DNA from 3 places in the Erwinia sp. BNK-24-b genome. Region 2 is predicted to be linked to each of the others. Evidence: predicted binding sites of a transcription regulator. Region 2 holds the regulator's gene; each other region holds the start of a gene.
The links. The regulator PurR, encoded in region 2, represses purine synthesis genes. The targets are predictions, from matches to a motif close to CANGCAAACGTTTGCNTG.
Positions count from the first base shown of each region.

Region 1: a site for PurR is predicted at 2,012-2,029, ahead of purT (formate-dependent phosphoribosylglycinamide formyltransferase). Genes of this name have one in related genera too.
Region 3: a site for PurR is predicted at 4,418-4,435, ahead of ACMGGR_RS04160 (nucleoside-specific channel-forming protein Tsx). Genes of this name have one in related genera too.

Region 1 is NZ_CP179901.1:1,839,283-1,845,291, forward strand. Features, by position in the region: gene ACMGGR_RS08155 (bifunctional 4-hydroxy-2-oxoglutarate aldolase/2-dehydro-3-deoxy-phosphogluconate aldolase) at 47-685, shown strand; gene purT (formate-dependent phosphoribosylglycinamide formyltransferase) at 785-1,969, opposite strand; gene ACMGGR_RS08165 (YebG family protein) at 2,108-2,449, shown strand; gene ACMGGR_RS08170 (sugar phosphate isomerase/epimerase family protein) at 2,928-3,767, opposite strand; gene ACMGGR_RS08175 (prolyl oligopeptidase family serine peptidase) at 4,068-6,009, shown strand, end outside.
Region 2 is NZ_CP179901.1:2,469,975-2,475,983, forward strand. Features, by position in the region: gene rnt (ribonuclease T) at 1-57, shown strand, start outside; gene ACMGGR_RS11025 (Grx4 family monothiol glutaredoxin) at 118-456, opposite strand; gene ACMGGR_RS11030 (C40 family peptidase) at 826-1,650, shown strand; gene purR (HTH-type transcriptional repressor PurR) at 1,995-3,020, shown strand; gene punR (DNA-binding transcriptional activator PunR) at 3,051-3,959, opposite strand; gene punC (purine nucleoside transporter PunC) at 4,076-5,263, shown strand; gene cfa (cyclopropane fatty acyl phospholipid synthase) at 5,555-6,009, shown strand, end outside.
Region 3 is NZ_CP179901.1:898,278-904,286, forward strand. Features, by position in the region: gene ACMGGR_RS04140 (DUF2002 family protein) at 1-240, shown strand, start outside; gene mmuP (S-methylmethionine permease) at 380-1,789, shown strand; gene mmuM (homocysteine S-methyltransferase) at 1,776-2,702, shown strand; gene ACMGGR_RS04155 (hypothetical protein) at 2,808-3,227, shown strand; gene ACMGGR_RS04160 (nucleoside-specific channel-forming protein Tsx) at 3,274-4,140, opposite strand; gene ACMGGR_RS04165 (DUF1543 domain-containing protein) at 4,643-5,146, shown strand; gene pmrB (two-component system sensor histidine kinase PmrB) at 5,423-6,009, opposite strand, start outside.

The DNA of each region.
Region 1 (6,009 bases), 630 kb from region 2:
CTTGCTCTCAACGTAAGCTGGCAGGCCTGACAGGAGAAGCAGGACGATGAGTAACTGGGAAATTAGCGCTGAACAGATTCTGAAGACTGGCCCGGTCGTGCCGGTTATCGTAGTGAATAAGCTGGAGCACGCGGTACCGATGGCGAAAGCGCTGGTTGCGGGCGGCGTAAAAGTGCTGGAGGTGACGCTACGCACGGCCTGTGCAATGGATGCCATTAAAGCGATGATTCAGGAAGTGCCGGAGGCCATCGTAGGCGCAGGAACGGTATTGAACAGCCAGCAGCTGCGGGAAGTGACTGACGCGGGCGTTAAGTTTGCTATCAGCCCTGGCCTGACCGAATCCTTGTTGAAAGCAGCCGTAGAAGGGCCGATTCCGCTGATCCCTGGTATCAGCACCGTTTCCGAACTGATGACCGGCATGGATTATGGCCTGCGCGAGTTTAAATTTTTCCCGGCAGAAGCTAACGGCGGCGTAAAAGCGCTACAGGCGATTGGCGGCCCGTTCCCTCAGGTAAGATTTTGCCCGACCGGCGGGATTTCTCCGGCTAACTACCGCGACTATCTGGCCTTAAAGAGCGTGTTATGTATTGGCGGTTCATGGCTGGTGCCTGCGGATGCGCTGGAGTCCGGTGATTACGATCGCATTACGCAGCTGGCGAAAGAGGCGGTGGCAGGCGCGCGCTAAGGTTAAACAGCGTGGGCCGTACAACGCTTTTTCCGTCAGCGCCGTAACGATTTCCTGCATCAGCCCCTTAACAGGGGCTGATTGTTGGCCGATGCTTGCTTAGCCCTGGCCGCTGACCTTCACGCCAGCCGCGCAGTTAACGGCACGCTGTACAGCATCTGCAATATTCTCACCGGTTGCCAGCGCTACGCCCAGACGGCGCTTGCCCTGTATCTCTGGTTTACCAAACAGACGGAGCTGCAGGCCCGCGCCCAGCACCGCATCTAAACTGGCAAACTGCACGTTGCTGCTTTGCAGCTCAGGCAAAATGACGGCGGAAGCCGCAGGGCCATACTGGCGAACGGCACCAACAGGCAGGCCAAGGAAAGCGCGTACGTGCAGGGCGAACTCTGACAGATCCTGAGAAATCAGCGTGACCATTCCGGTATCGTGCGGACGAGGTGACACCTCGCTGAATACTACATCGTCACCGCAAACGAACAGTTCCACGCCGAACAGGCCGTGACCGCCCAGCGCCGTCACTACCTTTTCTGCGACCTGTTGCGCACGCTGTAAGGCCAGCTCGCTCATCTGCTGCGGCTGCCAGGATTCACGATAATCGCCGTCTTCCTGACGGTGGCCGATTGGCGTACAAAAATGAATGCCGTCGACGGCGCTGATGGTCAGCAGCGTGATCTCGAAATCGAACTTCACCACGCCTTCGACAATCACGCGGCCTGCACCGGCGCGACCGCCTTGCTGCGCATATTCCCATGCCGCCGCCAGTTCGCCTGCCTCACGAATAAAGCTCTGGCCTTTACCCGAGGAGCTCATTACTGGTTTAACAATGCAGGGGAAACCGATTTCCTGCGCGGCCTGGTTAAAGTCTGCCACGTTATCGGCAAAGCGATAGGAAGAGGTGGGCAGCAATAGCTCTTCAGCCGCCAGACGACGAATGCCTTCGCGGTTCATGGTCAGACGCGCCGCGCGAGCGCAGGGCACTACGTGCTGGCCCTGTTTTTCCAGCTCAATCAGCATATCGGTAGCGATAGCCTCGATCTCCGGCACGATATAATCCGGACGTTCCAGCGCGACCAGCGCTTTCAATGCTTCGCCATCCAGCATGTTAATCACATGGCTGCGGTGGGCGACATGCATAGCTGGCGCATCGGCATAGCGATCGACCGCGATCACTTCAACGCCCAGACGCTGACATTCGAGCGCCACTTCTTTGCCCAGTTCTCCTGAACCTAACAGCATTACACGAGTTGCGGCAGGACGCAGCGCAGTACCAAGAGTTGTCATAAATCTCTACCTGATTGAGGGAAAAAACGCGCGCGCAGTATAAACGAAAACGATTGCGCGTTCATCAGTTTTTCGGGCTTGAGAAATAATGCAGGGCTGATATACTGTATAAAAATACAGTTAAACGAGGTGTGTACTATGGCTGTTGAAATCAAATATGTTGTCGTCAGAAAAGGTGAGGAAAAGATGACTTTCGCCAGCAAGAAAGAAGCCGACGCTTATGACAAAATGCTTGATATGGCTGAAGTGTTCTGCGACTGGTTAAGCGCCGCGCCGCTGGATATGGACGAAAACCAGCGTGAAGCGCTGGGTATGTTCCTGTCTGAACACAAAGATGCCGTCCAGCATATTCTGCGTACCAGTAAAATGCCAGAAGCGGCAGACGAGCGTCCTGCGGCTTCCGTTGCCGAGCTTAGCGCCGTGACGGATGAAAAAGGCGAGGAAAAAGCGGGCAAAACCGGGCGTGGCAAAGCTGCCTGAGGGGTAAAGTCCCCTGAATAGCTGAATAGCTGAATAGCTGAATAGCTGAATAGCTGAATAGCTGAATAGCTGAATAGCTGAATAGCTGAATGGACAGATAGCGATATCATTAAGCCGCCAGGTTGCCGGACATTCGCCGTGCTGCCTGCTCAGCGGCAGAAAAGCCAGCCGCCCGGCTGGCTCTGTTTTATCCACTGGCGCAAGAGCAGGTCGTGCTTAGCCAGTTAACTGACCGGCACGCTTTATGGCTTGACCTGGCCACTTAACCGACCGGTACGCTTTGTGACATGTTTAGCGAGTTAACCCATCAGCACGCTTTGCGACATGTTTAGCCACTTAACCCACCAGCACGCTTTATGGCCTGACCTGGCCAGTTAAGCGGCCAGCACGCTTTGTGATATGTTTAACCAGTTAACCCACCAGCACGGTTTATGACATGTTTAGCCAGTTAACCGGCCGGTACGCTTTATGGCCTGACTTAGCCAGGCTGGCCTGGCGTCGCCTGGGCGCAGCAGCGTTTCAGAGCATGCATTGCCTCTTTTGCCGCGTCGGCGGGCGCTCGCTGATGGAGCCCATCGTTAAAGACCTCCAGTCCCACCGGCCCCCGGTAACCTTCCGCTTCCAGGTAATCCAGCAGCGTATAAAGCGGGAAGTTTCCCTGACCCGGCAGCAGGCGATGGTGCCTGGCCGTCTGCACCAGCTGGTCACCTGACGGCAGTTCGTCCAGATCAGAAAGCTGTACCAGAAAGATTTTTTCCATCGGGATCCCGTTGAGATCGGCGATAGTGCGGTTGCGTACAAAAATATGAAAGGCATCGATAACCAAACCAAGGTTGGGTTCATTGACGCGCTGGACAAGCTGCCACGCGGCCGGGGTTGTGTTGATGTGCGTACTCCACGCCATCGCCTCGAAAGCCACCCGCAGGCCGCGTTTTCCGGCTTCCTGAGCCAGCCAGCGAATATCTTCCTCTTCTCTTTCGGCCATACACTCTTTTTGCGTGGAGGCCGGAGTCAGTATTGTTGTCGCACCCAGCGCCACGGCCGTATCCAGCATTTCCAGAGCATCGCGGCGTTTTTCCTCGCGCTGGTGGTCAGGCGCGCCGTCAAAATCCAGCAATACCTGGTAATCAGTCAGCGACAGGTTTTGCTGCTGTAGCAGGCTTGCGACATCTTTCGCCGTGCCTTTGGCCGCATCGACATCCTGCCGCCACAGTTCTACCTGGTTGAATCCCGCTTCGGCCGCGGCAGCAATTTTCTCTTCCGTCGTGCCGCCTAATAAAACCGTATTGATAAACAACGGGCTATTTTGAAAACGCATACTTTTCCCCTTATCGACTATTCTGTCTGACCTGATAAAACGTAAACGGTCTGACCTTTTGACTCTGTGATGCGGGTAAGTATAGTGGTCTGCGTAAATTTGCCAGTAACATCAGTGGGGTAAAGGTTTGCCAGGCTTTGCCTGCCTTGACGCTTCCTGACGCGTGCGTTCAGAAAACCTGAATGCGCCAGAAAGCTTTTAAACCTTGTTTTTCAACTCTTCTTCGCGCCTGCCGCTTGGCAATCACCGCCACAACTGCCACCCTTACTCTGTATAACTGATTCAGCGGGGCAAAGAATGATAAAACCACCAGTCGCCAGAAAGATTCCTTTTGAGATGACCGCTCATGGTGAAACGCGCATCGACAACTATTACTGGCTGCGCGATGACAAGCGTGAAAATCCAGACGTGCTGGACTATCTGCACGCGGAAAACGATTACGGCAAAGCCGTTATGCATACGCAGCAGGCACTGCAGGATCGGCTACTGAAAGAGATGGTCGACCGCATTCCACAGCGCGAGCAGTCCGTTCCCTACGTCAGAAAAGGCTATCGCTATCAGCGGCGCTACGAAGAGGGCAACGAATATGCCATTTACCTGCGCCAGCCGGAAAACACAGAAACCCCGGAAGAGTGGGAAACCCTGGTCGATGGCAATCAGCGCGCTGCTCACAGCGAGTTTTACACGATGGGCGGCCTGGGCATCAGCCCGGATAATCAAACGATGGCGCTGGCCGAGGATTTTCTTTCACGCCGTCAGTACGGCATTCGATTCTGCAATCTGCAAACCGGCAGCTGGTATCCGGAAGTCCTGGAAAACGTCTCCTCCAGCTTCGTCTGGGCCAGCGACAGCCGCACCTTTTATTACGTATTAAAAGACAAGCAGACGCTGCTGCCGTGGCAGGTCTGGCGTCACCGGTTAGGAACGTCGCAGCACGAGGACGAGCTGGTTTATGAAGAAAAGGACGACACCTTTTACGTCAGCCTGCATAAAACGATGTCCGAGCATTTTATTTTAATCGTGCTTAACAGCAGCACGACCAGTGAAATCCGGCTGCTTGACGCCGAATTTGCTGATGCGCAGCCGCAAATCTTTTGCCCGAGACGCAAAGATCACGAATACAGTCTCGATCACTATAACCACCATTTTTACGTTCGCTCCAACCGTGAAGGTAAAAACTTCGGTCTCTACCGTACCGATCACGTAAAAGAAGAGAAATGGGAAACGCTGATTGCGCCTCGCGAGCAGGTCATGCTGGAAGATTTCGCTCTGTTTCGCGACTGGCTGGTGGTAGAAGAACGCCAGCGCGGCCTGACCAGCCTGCGCCAGATCAGCTGGCAAACCGGCGAGGATTACGGTATTGCCTTTGACGATCCGGCTTATGTCACCTGGCTCTCTTTTAATCCTTCTCCGGATACGAGCAAGCTGCGCTACGGTTACTCTTCCATGACCACGCCGGATACCCTGTTTGAACTGGATATGGACAGCGGCGAACGGCACATCCTTAAACAGGCTGAGGTAAATGGGTTTGATGCCAGCCACTACCGCAGCGAACATCACTGGATCACCGCGCGTGACGGCGTCGAAGTGCCGGTATCGCTGGTTTACCACAAAGAGCACTATCGTCCGGGTAAAAACCCGATGCTGGTTTATGGCTACGGCTCCTACGGCAGCTGCATGGAGGCGGACTTCAGTGCCAGCCGTCTTAGCCTGCTGGATCGCGGTTTTGTTTTTGCGCTGGCGCATATTCGCGGCGGCGGCGAGCTGGGCCAGCAGTGGTATGAAGACGGCAAGCTGTTAAACAAGCTCAACACCTTCCATGATTTTATCGACGTCACGAGTACGCTGGTTGAGAAGGGCTATGGCGATCCTGAAAAGCTGTACGCGATGGGCGGTAGTGCTGGCGGCCTGCTGATGGGGACCATCATCAATATGCAGCCAACGCGCTTTCACGGCGTGGTGGCTCAGGTTCCTTTTGTCGATGTGGTCACAACCATGCTGGATGAGTCAATACCGCTAACGACCGGTGAATATGATGAGTGGGGTAATCCGGCCGACGAGCAATATTATCGCTATATCCGCCAGTACAGTCCTTACGACTGCGTGAGCGCGCAGGATTATCCGCATATGCTGGTCACGACCGGGCTGCACGACTCACAGGTGCAGTACTGGGAGCCGGCGAAATGGGTGGCGAAACTGCGGGAGTTAAAGACCGACGAAAATCTGCTGCTGCTCTGCACCG
Region 2 (6,009 bases):
AACCGCTGGAAACGGCTTGGCGGCTGGCCCCTGCCGGAAGCGGCGGGCGGAGAGTAAAAAAAAGGCCTGGCGTAATGCCAGGCCTTTTTTATCGGGTAACGTCCGTTACCGACAAACTTACTCTGCTGCGTCAGACGGATACTTCTGCGCCGTCTCTTTAATCAGCTGCTGCAGTTCGCCCTGCTGGAACATTTGAATGATAATGTCGCAGCCGCCCACCAGTTCACCGTCTACCCACAGCTGAGGGAAAGTTGGCCAGTTGGCATACTTTGGCAGCTCGGCGCGGATTTCCGGATTCTGCAGGATATCGACATAGGCAAAACGTTCGCCGCAGGCGGAAAGCGCCTGCACGGCCTGGGCAGAAAAGCCGCAGCTTGGCAGTTTAGGCGAGCCTTTCATATACAGCAGAATCGGGTTTTCTGCGATCTGGCGCTCAATCTTCTCAATAGTGCTCATTAATGCCTTCCTCAATCGGCTACTTCGTGTCTGTATAGTGTAGCGAGTCTACGCGTACGATGAAAATGCCATTTTCAGCAGCCTGACGCCATAACCTTGTCGCTACGCTCGGGAAACAAAGCATTAAAATATCATTTCCCGGAGGTTATTACCGCGTTCCTGATAAAATTTATCGGTGCGGTTGTGCAGATAACCAGCTGAAGAGGATAGATTTTACAGCTTTTACCGCTTTGTAATCATTGAAACAAAAAAGGCCTTACTTTTTCATTATGAGTTCGATTAGAATTATCCTAACCGACTGCCGTTGCGCAGTCCCCTGATTAACCAGGCTCTGGCCGCTGGCGGGAGCACAAACTGTTAATGGTAAAGATGCGTTTACTCATCACGCTGTTGATGCTGGCCTTTGCCCAGCTATTTATGACCATGGCGCACGCATCGCCACACGCGGCCGTTAAAGCGGATCACCACAAGGCTAATAGCCCCACGCCTGCCCGCGAAGACGATCGCCGCAAGCGTCGCCCGATAAAAACCACCGCCACCCGTAAAGTTAAAGTTAAAGAAACCAGCAAGGTCAAAGAAAGCAGTAAAGGCAAAGAGACCAGCAGCAAAAAGCCCCGCACTTCCCTGATTAAAAAATATAAGTTGCGCAAACACGAGCAGCAGACCGCCAAAGCTTTACCCCCGAAAAAACGCTACGGTCGCCATCGTGTGACTGAAGAGACAGAAGCCCTGACCAGCGGCAGCGCTTCCTCCCCGCTCAGGCTCAGTAAAGCGCACCGCGCACGCTACCAAAAAGCGCGCGAAACGGCGATGAACAAGCTAATGGATCAGCTGGGCAAGCCTTATTTATGGGGCGGCACCTCGCCAAAAACCGGTTTCGACTGTAGCGGTCTGGTCTGGTATGCCTATAAAGATCTGGTGAAATTTAAAATCCCCCGCACCGCTAATGAGATGTACCACTTAAGGGATGCGGCTTCGATAAAGCGTAACGAGCTGGAAAAAGGCGATCTGGTCTTCTTCCGCATCAACGGGCGCGGCGCGGCCGATCACGTTGGCGTTTATCTGGGCAACGGCAAATTTATCCAGTCGCCCCGCACCGGCAAAGATATTCAGGTTAGCGCGCTTGCCGATGATTACTGGGAACAGCATTACGTGGGGGCAAAACGGGTCATGACGCCTCGCACCATTCGTTAAAAGCTGACGGCTTCGCCAGTGAAAAATCCCCTCTCCGGCTGAACCTGCGTTAAGCAAGGCAGCCGGAGTTGTTTGCCGCAACGGGCGAATTTTGTCGTTTCACCGCCGTAAAAACCTCGTTTTATCCCTTCGCTCTTGTTAGAATCCACGGTTTGTTGCGCAACAGGCCCGCACGCCGGTTTTTTTAGCAGGCAACAGGCCGGTTTCGCCGCCCTTAACTCCCTCCTGATGTAACCATACCGCAACAAATCATGCGTATTTACGTCAGGTTTTTTATCATTCCAGGCAAACGTTTAACAAACCGCTTTTCAGTGACTTACTGAACAGCGCAGGAGTCTTGTTCCATGGCAACCATAAAAGATGTGGCCAAACGCGCCGGTGTCTCTACCACCACGGTGTCCCACGTCATTAATAAAACCCGTTTCGTCGCCGAAGAGACGCGGGAAGCCGTCTGGGCAGCGATCAAAGAGCTGCACTATTCACCCAGCGCCGTGGCCCGCAGCCTGAAGGTCAATAACACCAAAACCATTGGCCTGCTGGCCACCTCCAGCGAAGCGCCCTATTTTGCCGAAATTATTGAGGCCGTTGAACACAGCTGTTTCGCTAAGGGCTATACGCTGATCCTTGGCAACGCGCATAACGACCTGCAAAAGCAGCAGGCTTATCTGTCGATGATGGCGCAAAAGCGCGTCGATGGCCTGCTGGTCATGTGTGCCGAATACCCTGATGAGCTGATAAAAATGCTGGAAGATCATCGCAATATTCCTATGGTGGTGATGGACTGGGGCGAGTCGCGAGGCGATTTTACCGATACGGTTCTGGATAACGCCTTTGAAGGCGGCTATCTGGCAGGACGTTATCTGATCGATCGCGGCCACCGTGATATCGGCGTGATCCCCGGCCACATGGAGCGCAACACTGGCGGTGGCCGCCATGCAGGTTTCCTGAAGGCGCTGGCGGAAGCGGGCATTACTTTACGGGAAGAGTGGCTGGTTCAGGGAGATTTCGAACCGGAGTCAGGCTATCACGCGATGCAGCAGCTGCTGGCACAGAAGCAGCGCCCTACGGCAGTCTTTTGCGGCGGTGACGTGATGGCAATGGGCGCTATTTGTGCCGCTGACGAGATGGGCCTGCGCGTTCCGCAGGATATTTCGGTGATCGGTTATGACAACGTGCGCAACTCGCGTTACTTTACGCCAGCGCTGACCACCGTTCATCAGCCGAAAGAGCGTCTTGGCGCAACGGCCTTTAATATGCTGCTCGACCGTATTACCAGCAAGCGCGAAGAGCCGCAGACTATTGAAGTCCACCCTACGCTGATCGAGCGTCGCTCCGTAGCGGATGGTCCCTTCCTCGACTATCGCCGCTAACCTGTCGGGCGGTATGTTACCGCCCCGTTTTCAGGCTTCCCGCAGCCATTCGCAGTTCAGCGTTTCCGTTTCGCCCAGATAGTCCAGCAGCCAGTGCATGGCGGGCGAAGCCTGCTGTTCTGACCAGCTGACGCAGCAGGGGCTGTCCGGAAAAAGCGGGTCAAGCGTCAGCTCGTGTAGCAAGCCATTTTGTAGCAGAGGCTGCGCCAGATGGCCCGGCACCATCCCGACGCACAGACCGGCCAGCAGGCAGTCAATCGCGCTCTCCCAGTCCGGCACTATCAGCCGCCGCTGATTATCCAGCGTCCACGTAGTTCTTTTTGGCAGCGCGCGCGAGGTATCTTCCAGCACCAGCGAAGGCCATTCGCGTATGTTCTCTTCCGTAACTTTTCCGCTTTGTTGCGCAAGCGGATGGCTCGCCTGCACTACGCAGCGCCAGTTCAATACGCCCATATCGCGAAAGGCAAACCGTCCGCCAACCGGAATTGCCTGAGTAGCACCAATCGCCACATCAACCCGCCCGTCCGCCAGCGCATCCCAGACGCCGTTAAAAACTTCTGATGAAAGATGTAGCTCTATATCGGGAAAGTGACGGTAAAAATCGACCACCAGCTGACGGGTTCGTTCTGCTTTTACAATCCTGTCGACAGCAATATTCAACTGGCCGCGCCAGCCGTTAGCGACCTGCTGGCAGTGGCGGCGTGTGGAAAGCATTTTTTTGATAACAGCACGGCCTTCCTGAATGAAAAGTTCGCCCGCTGCCGTCAGCACGACGTCGCGATGACGTCGTTCAAATAAAGGCACGGCGAGCCACTCTTCCAGCTGCCGTACGGTATAGCTGATAGCAGAAGGCACGCGATGTAGCTCGTTAGCCGCTGCGCTAAAGCTACCCGTTCTGGCTACCGCATCAATCACTTCAAGCGAATGTTCTGACCACATAATCTGCCTGCAAAATTTTTGAACGCAACAGACAAATATTACCGTTTCACAAGCGCTATGGCACTCCTTTACACTCTCGGCCGCCTATTAATTCGGTAAAAAGAGCGAAAGAAGTCATGCCATCGAAAGGATTTTTAATTTATCTCGCGCTGCTGAGCGTGGCAGGTTTTCTTGCCACCGATATGTATCTGCCTGCTTTTGGCGCCATGCAGCAGGATCTGCACACCGAAGCTGGCGCAATTAGCGCCAGCCTGAGCCTCTTTCTGGCAGGTTTTGCCAGCGCGCAGCTGTTCTGGGGGCCGCTTTCCGATCGCATCGGCCGTAAGCCGGTACTGCTGATGGGCCTGAGCCTGTTTGCCGTGAGCTGCGGCGCTATGTGGTGGGTTAATACCACGGTTGTACTGCTGATCCTGCGCTTTTTACAGGCCGTGGGTATCTGTGCCGCCGCCGTGAGCTGGCAGGCACTGGTGATCGACCGTTATCCGGCCGCCAGGGCCAACCGCGTTTTCGCTACTATCATGCCGCTGGTTGCGCTTTCTCCGGCGCTGGCCCCGCTGCTCGGTGCCTGGCTGCTCAATCACTTTTCCTGGCGCGCGATTTTTTTAGCGCTGCTGCTGCTGGCGCTGGCGCTGCTGATCGCCACGCTCTTTATCTCTGCGCCAAAGGCTAAAGCGCATAAAGAAGAAGACAAGATCGGCTTTTTTACCCTGCTGAAATCGCCGGTATGGAGTGGCAACGTGCTGATTTACGGTGCCTGTTCCGCCAGCTTTTTTGCGTGGCTGACCGGTTCCCCGTTTATTCTGGCCGAGTTGGGCATGTCGCCTGGCGATATCGGTCTGAGCTATGTGCCGCAGACGCTGGCCTTTCTGGCCGGTGGCTACGGCTGCCGCGCGCTGCTGAAACATACGGAAGGAGCTTCCCTGCTGCCGTGGCTGCTGGCTATTTATGCCTTGAGCGTGGTCGCCTTTTTTATTGCCGCGCAGATTGATTCGCCGACAACCTGGGCCTTGCTGCTGCCGTTTTGCGGCATGGCGCTGGCTAACGGCGCGATTTATCCTGTCGTCGTAGCAAATGCGCTGCTGCCTTTCCCGCAGGCGAGCGGCAAAGCGGCCGCGCTGCAAAACACCCTCCAGCTTGGCCTGTGCTTTGTAGCCAGCATGCTGGTATCCGGCTTTATCGCTACGCCGCTGGCTACCACTTCGCTGATTATGCTCAGTACTGTCTTTATGACAATTGTTGGCTATATTTTACAGCGGGGACAGGCAGCAAGCGCCTCGCTGGAACAGCTTGAAAGCCATCACTAACTCCCTGAATCCATTTAGTTAGCGTCCTAACAATAAGCCGTTGAATATTGCCTGAGGTGAGCATATACTCATTTTCAGGCAATAAAAAAATAACAAATCTGTATCATTATTTGAGTCCTGACAGGGTTGTCCGGGTGTTCTTTTTCTGTCTTGCATCACCCACTCTGTAGGCTTCAGTTCAATCCTCTGTAACGTCGGATATCAGCGCACTTACCGTGCGTTTTCTCACAATTCTGCGGAAATTGACTATTCTTTTCCCAGATTTCAATCACGAAGGGTGATGGAGAAGCTATGAGTTCATCGTGTATAGAAGAAGTGAGCCTGGAAGAAAATCAGTGGTTTCGGATCACCCAGGAAATGTTGCGCAACGCGGACGTTGAAATCAACGGCAGCCGTCCCTGGGATATTCAGGTCAGCCAACCCGATTTTTTTAAGCGCGTGATGCAGGAAGGTTCGCTTGGCCTTGGCGAAAGCTATATGGACGGCTGGTGGGAATGCGAGCGGCTGGATATGTTTTTTCACCGCGTCCTGAAAGCCAAACTGGATCAGCAACTGCCTCGCCATTTTAAAGATACCCTGCGTATTGCCGCCGCCCGCTTAACCAACCTTCAGTCCCGCAAGCGCGCCTGGATTGTGGGCAAAGAGCATTACGATCTGGGCAACGACCTTTTCACCCTGATGCTTGACCCTTATATGCAGTATTCCTGCGGTTACTGGAAAGAAGCCGAAACGCTGGAGCAGGCGCA
Region 3 (6,009 bases), 1.6 Mb from region 2:
GACAGCTATGTGTACGTTAACCGCGAGGCGCGTTTAGGCCGGACTGCGCTGGTGATCCATCCCACGCTAAAGGAAAAGAGCCATAGCTTTGCGGAGCCGGCAAACGAAATAAAAACCTGCGAGCACTACGTGCAGTTTCCCATGTATCTGGTTGGCGACAGCCGCGATCACTATGGTATCCCTCACGGCTTCAGTTCACGCGCGGCGCTGGAACGCTATCTGGAATCCGTGTTCGACTGACCGTTTTCCGTGCCTTTATCCGCATCGATCGCAGGCGCTGAAAAGCGCCGATTTACGCTTCCTGACGTTGCAATACCGTGACAGACCAGGTATAACGCTTGTCCTATGTAGAAGTTTAGACGTCTATACGGATGACGGCATGCAGCAGACTCAGCAGGACAGTTCGCAACAATTTAAACGCAGTATGAAGGCTCGCCACCTGGTGATGCTTTCATTAGGCGGCGTTATCGGCACCGGTCTATTTTTTAACACCGGCTATATTATCTCCACGACCGGCGCGGCCGGTACGCTGCTGGCCTATCTGATTGGCGCGCTGGTGGTGTATCTGGTGATGCTCAGCCTGGGCGAGCTTTCCGTTGCCATGCCGGAAACCGGTGCTTTTCACGTCTATGCGGCGCGCTATCTTAGCCCCGCGACAGGCTACACCGTTGCCTGGCTTTACTGGCTAACCTGGACCGTAGCGCTCGGCTCCAGCCTGACCGCCGCCGGTTTCTGTATGCAGTACTGGTTTCCGCAGTCGCCTGTCTGGCTGTGGTGCCTGCTGTTCTGCACGCTGATCTTCCTGCTTAACGTCATCTCTTCCCGCTTCTTTGCCGAAGGGGAGTTCTGGTTCTCGCTGATTAAAGTGGTCACCATTCTGGCGTTTATCGTACTGGGCGCGGGCGCGATGTTCGGGTTTATTCCGCTGAAAGACGGCAGCAGCGCGCCGTTTTTCCATAACCTGACCGCTCACGGCTGGCTGCCGCACGGCGTACTGCCGATTCTGATGACGATGGTGGCGGTTAACTTTGCGTTTTCCGGCACGGAACTGATCGGCATTGCCGCAGGCGAAACGGAAAATCCGCATAAGGTATTGCCGCTGGCGATAAAAACCACCGTGGCGCGGCTGATTATTTTCTTTGTCGGCACCGTGCTGATCCTGGCGGCGCTGATCCCAATGGATCAGGCGGGGATCGTGAAAAGCCCGTTTGTGCTGGTGTTTGAAAAGATCGGCATTCCTTACGCGGCGGATATCTTCAACTTCGTCATTCTTACCGCCATTCTGTCGGCGGCAAACTCGGGTCTTTATGCCTCTGGCCGCATGCTCTGGTCGCTGTCAAACCAGAACACGCTGCCGCGCTGCTTCGCAAAGCTGACGCGTCGCGGTATTCCGCTGACGGCAATTTCGGTAAGCATGCTGGGCGGACTGCTGGCGCTGTTTTCCAGCGTTATCGCGCCGGATACGGTATTTGTCGCGCTCTCTGCGATTTCTGGCTTTGCCGTGGTAGCCGTCTGGCTGAGCATCTGTGCGGCACATTTCTTCTTCCGTCGTGCCCATTTGCGTTCAGGCAAGCCGCTGGCCGACCTGAAATACCGTGCGCCGTGGTTCCCGCTGACGCCGATCCTGGGCTTCGTGCTTTGCCTGCTGGCCTGTGTTGGCCTGGCTTTCGATCCGGAACAGCGTATCGCGCTCTATTGCGGACTGCCTTTTATTGCCGTTTGCTACGGTGCTTACTATTTCACTCAACTGCTGCAAAAACGCCAGGAGGTTCAACGTGTCACCGATTGATTCTGTGCAGAAACTGGTTGCTGCTGGCCTGGTGCTGGACGGCGCGATGGCAACCGAACTGGAAGCACGCGGCTGCGACCTTACCGATACGCTCTGGTCGGCAAAAGTACTGATCGAAAACCCCGAGCTGATTTACCAGGTACATTACGACTACTTTGCAGCGGGCGCGCAGGTTGCCATTACCGCCAGCTATCAGGCCACGCCGCAAGGCTTTGCGAAGCGCGGGCTGAATGAAGCCGATTCGCTGGCGCTGATTGCCAGAAGCGTAGAGCTGGCCATAAAAGCGCGCGCAGATTACCTTGCCGCCGCTAAGCAAACCACGCCGCTGCTGGTCGCCGGTTCCGTCGGCCCTTATGGCGCTTATCTGGCAGACGGCAGCGAATACCGCGGCGACTATTCTTTACCGCAGGCGGAGATGATGGACTTCCATCGGCCACGCGTTCGCGCGCTGGTGGACGCGGGCGCGGATCTGCTGGCCTGCGAGACGCTGCCTTCTTTTGCCGAAATCGAGGCGCTGGTTGCTTTGCTGGCCGAATTCCCGGCTACCCCAGCCTGGTTCTCCTTTACGCTGCGCGACAGCGATCATTTGAGCGACGGGACGCCGCTGGCCGACGTGCTCGCCTTTCTGGACAACGTTCCTCAGGTTGTGGCGCTGGGCATCAACTGCATCGCGCTGGATAAGGTGACGGCGGCGCTGAAAGTGTTTTCCGCGTTAAGCACAAAACCGCTGGTGGTCTATCCCAACTCTGGCGAGCAGTATGATGCCGCCAGCAAAAGCTGGCACAGCGACGCTTCTACCTGCACGCTGGTGGATAACCTTGCCGAATGGCAGGCGGCTGGTGCAAAACTGATCGGCGGCTGCTGCCGCACCACGCCAGCCGATATTAAAGCTATTGCCCAACGCTGCCGATAACCCTCTCAGAGCTTTACGCGATCGCGCTCGTTATCGGGCGCGATTAATAAATCTCGCCTGACTCTGCGTAAACTATTCTCAATATTTAACCTGGCAGGAAAGCTTATGAGACTCGTGTTACTGGCGCTGGCTTCGGCGTGGCTTTTGAGCGGATGTGCAACCATCGTGGGCGACAAGACCCAGGATGTGACCATCCAGAGCTGGCCGCAAGGCGCAAAATTTGTTGTTCAGGATGAAACGGGCAGGGCAGTGGCGGAAGGGTTCACCCCAAAAACCGTGACGCTGGCAAAATCTGACGGCAGCTACTTTGGCAAAAAGAAATTCCTGCTGATGCTGGAACAGCCGGGCTTTGTACCGCAAACCATCCCGCTGAACGAGAAGGCTAACCTCTGGTATCTGCTGGGTAATATTCCGCTTGGCGGCTTCCCGGGCTGGCTGCTGGTCGATCCGTTTAACGGCGGCATGTACAACATTGAGCCGCCGCCCGCGAAGATTATTATGAATCCGATTGGCGCGCGCAGCTAAATCCGTAAGCCGCCGGCGCAGAACCGGCGGCTGAAAAGCATCGGGATTAGAAGTTGTAGCCAACCACCAGGTAGTAACCCCAGCCGGTCGATTTCACTTCAAAATCACCGCTACCGAAATTCAGCTCCTGGCCGTCAGCCCACTGGCCACCGTTATGGAAGTAGCGCGCCACCACCGAGTAGTGCCAGTTATCGTAAGCCAGCGACAGAATGTGGCTGGAGGCGATAGAGTTGCTGGTGCGGGAAGCGTCGCTCTTGTCGCGCAGATCGGAACCCCAGTCAAAGTTGGTAAAACCAACGTAGCTCAGATTACCGCCCCACAGCGTAGTCAGCGGCACAAAGTATTTCACCTTGAAGCGATAGCCGTCCCAGCTGTTCTCGTTTGCTGCGCCATAGTTCTGCCACTGGTATTTGGCATAGACGTTCAGCGACAGGTTAACCGGGGTATGCGTATCGATATCGGTGCCCAGACCCATATACCAGGTATTCTGGCGACTGCTGCTGTTGCGGCCCATATCGTAGATATAGTTGTTGGCGAAATACCACTCTTTAATCGGCCCGATGCTCAGGTCGGTGTTGGTCAGCTTGTCGATAGAGAAGCGAGGCTCAATCTCCATAAACATCGGCGAACCGTGGTCAAAAATGCCGTTAGCGTTAGAGTTGCCGGTCCCAAAGAAGTTGGTCAGATCCAGATAGCCATAGAAATCGAACCAGTCTTTTTTAGCAAAGGCTTCATATTCCAGATAAACATCGTTATTGAACTGCGGCCCGAAGCGAGTGTGAGTACTGCCGACGACGTTCACGCTCTGGTGCCACCAGTCGGAAACGTACTGCGGCTGTTCAGGTGCAGCAAAAGAAGCAGCGCTGTAAGAGAGAGCAACCAGAGCGCCAGCCATCAGAGATTTATATTTCATTATATTACCACATGCTTATCGACCATTTTCTGCAGCCCGCGCGATGGTCTTATCAGTCATTATCCGGAACGGAACAGGAAGGCGGTTTTCAGTACCGAAAACACCCGTATCGAATGCCGGAGCAGTGTGCCGTCATCCGCTGCTAAGGAAATAGAGATCGCTCACAGTTGTCAAACTCTGTTTCATTTCACTTTAATTAAAGTGTGATGTAGATCACACAAAGAGCGGAACTTAAGCGCCGTAACGCTTGTCGCCGCACAAAGGCTGTTTTTCATCCGGGGTAAACGTTTGCCTGGCAGCTTAGGGGCAAATATGTGCAAAGTAGAAGCGCAGCCCCCGAAAAAAGCAGCGGGTAAAGCACGGCAGGCTATAAGTAATTCTTATGTTTTGAGCGGGAAAAGAGCGATGTCGGCGTGCATGCATTAATACCGATATGTAAATGTTTATATATCGTTTTTAAGGCTGTACGATCGCCGTTTTTTCGACAGTTAACGGAGCCAGTATGCAGCTGTATATGTTTTATGTAGGCGGCAACGCCGGAAAATCGAATATCGAAGTACATGACATTCAGTTTGTCGCCGCCAACGAGCCGAAAGAGGCCTGGCCAGCGCTGCGTGAAGCCTGGTTCGGCGACGCGGATAAGATCCATATTGATGGCTATGCGCGAATTAACTGGGCCGATGGCTACAGCATTACGCTTGCCGATACGCCGCCGAAGGATAAAAACCGCCTCTTTTTTGTTAACGCGGGCGCTTATCATCCTTCAACGCTGGCGGAGCTGCACGCCTTCGATCTCTTTGTGGCGACAAGCGTTAAAGAAGCAAAGGCAAAAGGGCTGGCTTCGCTGCTGAACGGCGCGTTAAAGCAGCATAAAGATAATCTGACCGACGTGGACGACTGCCTGCTGCTGGATAAAGTCGGCAATCTTTACGTGCATCTTACGCCTTGTGAAAAAGGAACGCCTTTTCGCCCGGAGTGGCAGGGCTATCAGCCGATTGGCCTGTGAGTTATCGTAACCTGCTGACCTGCTGACCTGCTGACCTGCTGACCTGCTGACCTGCTGACCTGCTGACCTGCTGACCTGCTGACCTGCTGAAATCTATGCGGGCTGCACCGTCTTAAGGTTGCCTTAATCTTTTTCCGGGAGACTCTCCTTATCACGATAAGGAGAGAACCATGCAACAGCAGCGCGTAAGGCCAGCCAGTGAATATGCCACGGTGATATTCAGCGTTATCGTTATTCTGACTTTCCTGAAAATCTGGTTCAGCAGCTAAGTAAGGTTCAGGATGTGAATTTGATCGAAGCCCGGCAGCCGCTGGTCTGCTGACGGTTTTCCAGAAAGAACTGCGCTTTATGTAGCTGAGCGATACGGCTGACGATGCTCAGCCCCAGTCCGATGCCGCCATAACGGCTGTCCATACGCACAAAGGCGCGGCTCAGCTCGCCGCTTTTACTCTCATCAATGCCCACTCCCTGATCTTCTACCGCCATCACCGCGCCGGAGTGATTTTCCACGCGTACGGCGATCACCGTGTTGGTCGGGCTATAGCGATGGGCATTCTCGATCAGGTTTCTTAATAAAACTCGTAACAGCGTCGCGTCGCCGCGTACCGTTGCGTCGTCCACGATGGTTATCTCCAGCTGCTGCCCGCGCTGTTGCAGCATTGACTGCATCTCCGCACTCATTGGCGCAATCACATCTTTTGCCAGCGAAACCCGCTGATAGTTACCGGCGGTAAAAGATTGCCCGACTCGCGCCAGCTGGAGCAGCTGCGCCACGCTGTTGGTCATTTGATCCAGCCGCTGGATCAATGGCTGAACGTTGATCCTGTGCTTCTTTTCCAGCAGTTCCAAATGCAGCCGGAGCC